2 regions of the Ruegeria sp. HKCCD9138 genome follow, and region 1 is predicted to be linked to the other one. Evidence: riboswitches for the same ligand, from Rfam matches in the RefSeq annotation. Region 1 holds a riboswitch; the other holds the start of a gene.
The links. Region 1 has a riboswitch for thiamine pyrophosphate ahead of thiB (thiamine ABC transporter substrate binding subunit). Riboswitches for the same ligand answer to the same signal wherever they lie in the genome.

Region 1 (3,895 bases):
GGACCCAACCATTTGGCGCCAAGGGCGGTCAGAGCACCTGTCCGCATATCGGTGATACCAGCGGCATCAATCACTGCACGCGGGGCGCCGGTTCTGGGACAGAACAGGTTCAGCAGGGCCAGTTCCGACGGCAAGCCCTGCTTGTAATTGTCGACATAGTCGCCAACAATTTTCACCCCGGCATAGCCCAGCGGCTCCACATAGCCACGCAGCACGTTGAAATGCCCGTTGAACGCGGGGTCAGGCGTCAGATGCATGCGCGGCTCTATGACCGCCTTACCCTGCCCCGCCGCGATCAATCCCTGCTCGATCGCGTTCAGAATGTCATCATTGCTGAGTGCCACCTGATCGACTTCGGGCTGACCCAGGTATTCGATTTCAATTTTTGTCATGCGTAGATCCCGTGCTTTTTGTCATCTTGAAGAATGCATGCTGGCGTTCCAGATCAAAAAATGTGACGCTTGCCTAAGAATTCCTGATGCAAAGGAATGCCGCCTGTGCGACTTCCCCCGCTGAACACACTCAAAGCATTTGAGGCAACCGTCCGACTTGGCGGGTTCACCGCGGCCGCGGCTGAACTGGGAGTGTCGCCTGCCGCAGTGAGCATGCAGGTCAAAAAGGCCGAAGAATTCCTTGGGAAAAAGCTGTTTCATCGGACCAACAACAGCCTGTTGCTGACAGATGCAGGGCGATCCTACCATCCAACGATCGGCGACGCGCTGATGAGCATCTCAGCCATCACAGACCAACTCCTGGAAAACGAAGCGCGCTCTCGGATCATCATCAGCACTATTCAATCTTTGGCAGAAAAATGGGTCGCTCCTGCAGTATCCAGATTTCGATCTTCTCATCCAGACATAGGGATAGAATTGCGCATCGAAGGTGACCCGGTGGATTTGACAAGCACCCAAACCGATATCCGGATCACTGCTGAAAGCCATCTGTATCCCCAACACACAACCGAACCCCTTTTCACCGATACCGTCTATCCCTATTGCAGCCAACATTTTCGCAAGCGATTTATTTCGAACGGAAGTCTTGCCGAAATTCCTGACAACCTGCTGATCCATACCGATTGGGGTGAACAATATGCGTCATACCCGACATGGGCCGCTTGGTTCCGTGCCGCGGGGCTCGCAAGAACACCGGACATCCGCAAAGGCCTGCGGATCGGAGGCGCAGCCGTTGCCTTTGCACTTGCGTCCCGGGGTACGGGTATAGCTCTCGTACCGAAAATGCTCATTGATGCGGAGCGCGGTGCGGAGTGTCTTCCGCAATCCGCATTACTGGGTTTGTCTTTGCCTTATGGCTATGCAGCCATTCTTCCCAAACACTCGGCAGACCTGCGCCCCCCACCCTTCAAACCGGCATTAATTCAGGCGATTCTTGCCGACTTGAAGCAAAACGGCTGACACTTTCAGGGTATGCCATGCCTGTCTTCCGAAATTCAGTGACAAAGCCAGAATTGCTATGAAACCGGTTGTCTTTTCGTCCGATCCCGCCTAGGCACAACAACACCTCGGGGTGCGCGGCTTGCCGTGCTGAGATGCCTTTGGCGAACCCGTTGAACCTGAACCGGCTAGAACCGGCGGAGGGAAGGGTAGCGGTTTCATCCATCCTTGCCCTCTCGCCGCAATGGAGGATGATATGAAACATCTGATGATTGCTGCGGGAATACTGAGTGCAACATCGGCCATCGCCGCCGACAAACCTCAGCTGACCGTTTATACCTATGACAGCTTTGTCTCGGACTGGGGCCCCGGCCCGCAGGTCGAAGAAGCCTTTGAGGCAGTGTGCAACTGCGACCTGAACCTGATTGGTGTCGAGGACGGCGCGGCGCTGCTGTCACGTATCCGGCTTGAGGGTGAGAGTTCCAACGCCGATGTCGTGCTGGGGCTGGATACCAACCTGATCACCGCAGCGAAGGAAACCGGTCTGTTTGCCCCCAGCTCGGTCACAGCTGACTACACGCTCCCGATCGAGTGGACGGATGATGTCTTTGCACCCTACGACTGGGGGTATTTTGCGTTCGTCCACAACGCGGATTCACCGGCGCCTGCCAATTTCCAAGAACTTGCAGACGGCGACACCAAAATCATCATTCAGGACCCGCGCTCGTCCACTCCGGGCCTTGGGCTGTTGTTGTGGGTCAAAGCGGCCTATGGCGATGAAGCGCCGGACATCTGGGCCGGGCTTGCCGACAACATCGTAACCGTGACCAAGGGTTGGTCCGAGGCCTATGGCCTGTTCCTTGAGGGTGAGGCGGACATGGTCCTCAGCTACACGACCTCTCCGGCCTATCATCTGATCGCAGAGGAAGATGCCAGCAAGGCAGCGGCGGCCTTTGACGAGGGGCACTACATGCAGGTCGAAGTTGCGGCAAAACTGGCCGGAACCGATCAACCCGAACTGGCCGATCAATTCCTGGAGTTCATGGTTTCGGACGCTTTCCAACAGATCATTCCAACGACCAACTGGATGTATCCGGCGGTAACGCCGGCCTCTGGACTGCCTGAAGGGTTTGAAACTCTGATCGTGCCCGAGAAATCCCTGCTCTTCGGAGCGGATGAAGCCGCCGCAATGCGGGATCAGGCGCTTGCGGAATGGCTGGGCGCGCTCAGCCAGTAAGCCCGTTACCGGGTATCGGCGCGGCCGCGCTGGTCGCCGCGCTGATACTGGGTACGCTCGGCGCGGTCGCCCTGCGTGCCGAAGCAGCCGGCGGGTTTGGCCCCGCCGACTGGTCTGCCCTGCGCTTTACGCTTACGCAGGCGGTGTTGTCCGCACTGTTCAGCGCGGGATTGGCCGTCCCGGTTGCACGGGCACTCGCCCGGCGAAGGTTCAAGGGGCGACAAGCCCTCATTGCCTTGTTGGGCGCGCCTTTCATTCTGCCGGTTATCGTTGCAATCCTCGGACTGTTGCAGGTCTTTGGCCGTGCGGGGTGGATCTCGGACATTCTGGGGTTCTTTGGCCTCGCCCCCATTCGCATCTACGGATTGCATGGTGTCGTTCTGGCCCATGTGTTCTTCAACCTGCCCTTGGCCACGCGCCTCATCCTGCAGGCGTGGCAGGAAGTTCCCGCCGAGAGGTTTCGCCTGGCCGCGCAATTGGACTGCAACGGCATGGCGATGTTCCGGTTGATCGAACTGCCCATGCTGACACGGATACTCCCCGGGGTGCTGGCCGTAATCTTCGCCATTTGCCTGACAAGTTTCGCCGTTGCTTTGACGCTGGGCGGGGGACCGCGGGCGACGACACTTGAACTCGCAATCTATCAGGCCTTCACCTATGATTTTGACCTTGGTCGCGCCGCACTGCTGTCAGCGCTGCAACTTGCACTAACCGCAGCCGCCGCGCTGGCAGCGCTCAGGTTTTCGCGCAGAGATGGCCTTGGCGCAGGGTTGGATCGTGCCATTCGCCGCTGGGATGGAGGGGCGCCTGCAATCGATGCGTTCTGGATCTTGGCGGCGGCGGCATTCCTGTTGCTCCCCTTGGCATCAGTGGTGATTTCGGGGTTCACGGGGTTCTTTGACATGCCAGCAATTGTGTTTCGCGCGGCGCTGACCTCGATCATTGTGGCCGCTGCCAGCACTGCGATCCTGCTGATGCTTGCACTGCCGATGGCAACGGCCGTCGCGACCGGGCGTTTCGGGATTGTCGAACTCAGCGGAATTCTGGGTCTGGCCGCGTCACCGTTGGTTATCGGCACCGGTCTGTTCATTATGATTCGTCCACTGGCAAACCCGACTTCGCTGGCGCTTCCTGTGACCGCCCTGGTGAATGCCGTCATGGCCCTGCCCTTTGCCCTGCGCATTCTCGTGCCAGTAGCCCGCGATATCGTCGCGCGGCACGGGCGGCTCGGGCTATCACTGGGCATGGGAAAGAAGACCTTTATTGC
Region 2 (3,895 bases), on a different contig from region 1:
ATCCTCACCCCCCCTGCATCGGCGCGACAATCTCGACCCGATCCCCTTCGGCAAGCTTTTGAGCGATGCGCAGACTGGACGGCACGAATTCCTCGTTCACAGCTGTCGCCACGCGGCCAGAGAACCCGTATTCCGTAAGCAGATCCGAAAGAGTCCCGGCCTGAACATCCCTGGGTTCTCCGTTAAGCACGATCTTCATCGACAAACTCCGAATAATTGTTTTCCAGTGCCAGATCGGCCACACCCTGAGCCAACGCCGGGGCAAGAAGGTAGCCATGGCGATAAAGCCCGTTTGCGTAGATTGTTCGCCCCAACCGCCGGATGCGTGGCAGGTTGTCGGGGAATGCGGGGCGCAGATCGACGCCGATTTCCAGCACTTCGGCCTCTCCGAAAGCGGGATTGAGCGCATAGGCCGCACTGAGTAGCTCCAGCATGGAGCGGGCTGTGATACGGCTGCTGTCCTCGGCTTCGACCATCGTCGCGCCCAGCATGAAGACGCCGTCCGCGCGCGGTACGACATAAAGAGGTATGCGCGGATGCAGCAATCGCACCGGCCTGTTCAAGGTCACATCCTTGCAACGGATCACCAGCATCTCGCCCTTTACGCCGCGCAGATCGTGCAGCGTGTCCCGCGCGTGCAGACCGCGGCAATCAATTGCGTTCTCCAACCGAGCCGGGGCAGGTTTGCAGTGAAAACTAACACCCAGAGCCTCGAGCCGTCGATAGACATCCAAAAGGGCCCGCCGGGGATTCAGGTGCGCTTCACCATCGAAAAACAGACCTTTGTTGAATCCATGCAAATCAGGCTCTAACTGGGCAAGTTTTTCTCGATCGATCTCGGAATACCCTTCCGTACGGCGTGCAAATCGACGCAAATCGGGCAGGTCACGGGCATTGGCCACAACCAACGTGCCGCGCCGCTGAACCTGCGTGCGCGCGGCCCACCAGCCAATTGCAGCCTGACCCAACCGCAGAACGGGTTCCTCGGCGGTCTCGTTTTCGCACCACGGCGCCAACATCCCTCCGGCCCACCAGGAACAGCCGTGCGCCGCCGGAGGTCCTGCGGGGTCAAACACCTGAACCTTGGCGCCGCGCGAGACCAGCTCGGATGCGACCGCAAGACCGGCGACACCGGACCCTATGACCGACCAGACCGTCACGCGGACCATACCTGATGAAAGTGGTGAACCGGCCCCTGACCCTGACCCACCTGCAACTCGTCCGCACGCACAATGGCCGTCTGCAAATAGGCATGAGCATCCGCAACTGCATCGGTCACGCAGTGCCCCTTAGCGAGACCTGCGGCAATGGAGGACGACAAAGTGCAGCCCGTGCCGTGCGTGTTTTTGGTGACGTGACGCGGCGCCCGGTATTCCGTCACCGAGCCCGACTGGTCGACGAGAAGATCGTGGCAGAAATCACCCGCCCCGTGCCCGCCTTTCATAAGAACGGACCGAGGCCCCATCCCGCACAACGCCTTACCTTGATCGATCATCTCGGCGACGGACTCAGCTGGGTGACTGTTCAGCAAGCGGGCGGCCTCTGGCAGGTTGGGCGTCAGAACCGTGGCCATCGGCAGCAGCACGTCCCGAAGCGTTGAAACAGCGGCATCCGCCAGCAGTGCATCGCCGGATTTGGCAACCATTACGGGGTCGATCACGACCGGTCCCGGGAAACTGGCCAAAGACGCTGCCACAGTTTGGATGATTTCGGGTGTGGCAAGCATCCCGATCTTGACCGCGCGCACGTCCAAATCGCTCAGTACGGCCGCGATCTGATCTGCGACCATATCCAGCGGTATGCTGTGCACAGCGGTCACTGCCTGCGTGTTCTGAGCCGTTACGGCAGTGATGACGCTAGCGCCGTAAACGCCCAGTGCAGACATCGCCTTTAGATCGGCCTGTATGCCGGCCCCTCCGCCGCTGTCCGATCCTGCAATTGTCAGCGCGATTGGCACCATGTCGTTGCTCCAACATCTTTTGGGCAACGGGCATGGAAAACGTCGGTATGCCGTCAGCATACTGTAAGACCGTTCCCTACGCCGGTATTGCCCGGATCAGGTTCGATGGGTTAGCGCATTCGCGCCTCTCAGCCCCCAGACGGGGCACCCCAACGGTTCACGTGCAAAATTTCAGGGGTCTCATCCGGATTCAAGGGCCAATTTGGCGCAGCCGACAAAAAACTGGACTTATGAAATGAAAAGAGCCGGTCCACGGGACCGGCTCTTTGTTGTGCAATTGAGTGCTGGGTCAGCCTTTCATACCGTCCCAAAAGGACTTGACGGACGAGAAAAAGCTTTTTGATTCCGGATGGTTATCTTCGCCCAGATCGTCAAACTCGCGAAGCAACTCTTTCTGACGGCTTGTCAGATTGACCGGAGTTTCCACCGCCAATTCGATGAACATGTCCCCGACACCACCACCGCGCAGGGCAGGCATGCCCTTGCCGCGCAGCCGCATTTGGCGCCCGGACTGGCTGCCTGCCGGGATTTGAACACGGCCTCGGCCGCCATCAATGGTCGGCACCTCGATCGACCCGCCCAGCGCGGCCTTGGCCATGCTGACCGGCACGCGGCAATAGAGGTTTACACTGTCACGTTCGAACAGCTTGTGCTCGGACACCTCGACAAAGATGTACAGATCACCCGGAGGGCCACCGCGCATCCCGGCCTCGCCCTCGCCCGCAAGGCGAATGCGGGTACCGGTTTCGACACCGGCGGGAATGTTCACGGACAGCGCACGCTCTTTCTCGACACGGCCTGCACCCTTGCAGGATTTGCACGGATTCTTGATGATCTGCCCCAGGCCCGAACAGGTTGGGCAGGTGCGTTCCACGGTGAAAAAGCCCTGTTGCGCCCGGACCTTACCCATGCCCGAACAGGTCGGACAAGCCGTGGGTTCCACGCCGCCTTCAGCCCCGGTTCCTTCGCACGAGGAACAGGCCACAGCCGTAGGAACATTTATGGTCTTCTGAAGGCCGGCATATGCCTCTTCCAGTGTCACCCGCAGGTTATAGCGCAGGTCGGACCCACGCGCGGCCCGGCGTCCGCCACCGCCGCGCTGACCCCCCATGAAGTCGCCGAACAGGTCGTCAAACACATCCGAAAACGCGCTGGAGAAGTCACCGTGACCGAATCCGCCGCCCGGTCGTCCTCCACCTCCGCCCATGCCGTTCTCGAACGCGGCATGGCCGAAGCGGTCATAGGCAGCCTTCTTGTCCGCGTCGCGCAGCACGTCATAGGCTTCGTTCGCTTCCTTGAACTGAGCCTCTGCATCCGGGTTGTCCTTGTTGCGGTCCGGATGCAATTCCTTGGCCTTCCTGCGAAAGCCCTTTTTTATTTCATCCGACGAAGCGCCCTTGGACACGCCGAGCACTTCGTAATAGTCGCGCTTTGACATTTGTTATTCCTTCGTGCCGCCGGGTGCGTTGCTTTCACTGAGCCTGTACACGCCATTGGTGTTGTTTGCAAAGCTGGCCACGTAACCCGCCTTATTCAAGACCTGGGCAAGCCCATCATCCGAGTGCTTGATTTCAACCAGCAGCAGATCTGGCCAGATCTCGCCCGGTGCGTCTTCGAAAAAGGCCTGTAAAACGCGGGTTTCCTGACCCTCAATATCCATCTTCATTGCATCGACTCTGGTCAAACCCGCGTCATGCATTGCGTCCAGCAAGGGGACGGCGTTCACGCTCAGGTCCCCGGCATCGGCAACTTTGGCATGTCCTCTGTCCCCCAGGTTCGAGGACTCGAACCAAACCTCACCCGGTTTGTCAGACAAGGCCTGATCGCAATGGGTCACCTCGGTGGCAGCGTTTGCAGCCAGATTGGTCGCAAGCCTTGCCTTGTTGACCGGGTCCGGTTCCACGGCCAAAGCTCTGAGATTGCGCCCCAACCCTT

Region 2: it holds a riboswitch for thiamine pyrophosphate, as region 1 does, so the genes downstream of both, thiD (bifunctional hydroxymethylpyrimidine kinase/phosphomethylpyrimidine kinase) here and thiB (thiamine ABC transporter substrate binding subunit) in region 1, are expected to answer to the same signal.

Annotation. Positions count from the first base shown of each region.
Region 1 is NZ_JBWVAZ010000003.1:59,210-63,104, forward strand. Features, by position in the region: gene AC2TEL_RS06115 (ornithine cyclodeaminase family protein) at 1-392, opposite strand, end outside; gene AC2TEL_RS06120 (LysR family transcriptional regulator) at 498-1,412, shown strand; TPP riboswitch at 1,511-1,614, shown strand; gene thiB (thiamine ABC transporter substrate binding subunit) at 1,648-2,628, shown strand; gene AC2TEL_RS06130 (thiamine/thiamine pyrophosphate ABC transporter permease ThiP) at 2,604-3,895, shown strand, end outside.
Region 2 is NZ_JBWVAZ010000002.1:414,346-418,240, reverse strand. Features, by position in the region: gene AC2TEL_RS05310 (thiazole synthase) at 1-2, opposite strand, end outside; gene thiS (sulfur carrier protein ThiS) at 5-199, opposite strand; gene AC2TEL_RS05300 (FAD-dependent oxidoreductase) at 183-1,160, opposite strand; gene thiD (bifunctional hydroxymethylpyrimidine kinase/phosphomethylpyrimidine kinase) at 1,157-1,960, opposite strand; TPP riboswitch at 2,017-2,122, opposite strand; gene dnaJ (molecular chaperone DnaJ) at 2,250-3,398, opposite strand; gene AC2TEL_RS05285 (FkbM family methyltransferase) at 3,402-3,895, opposite strand, start outside.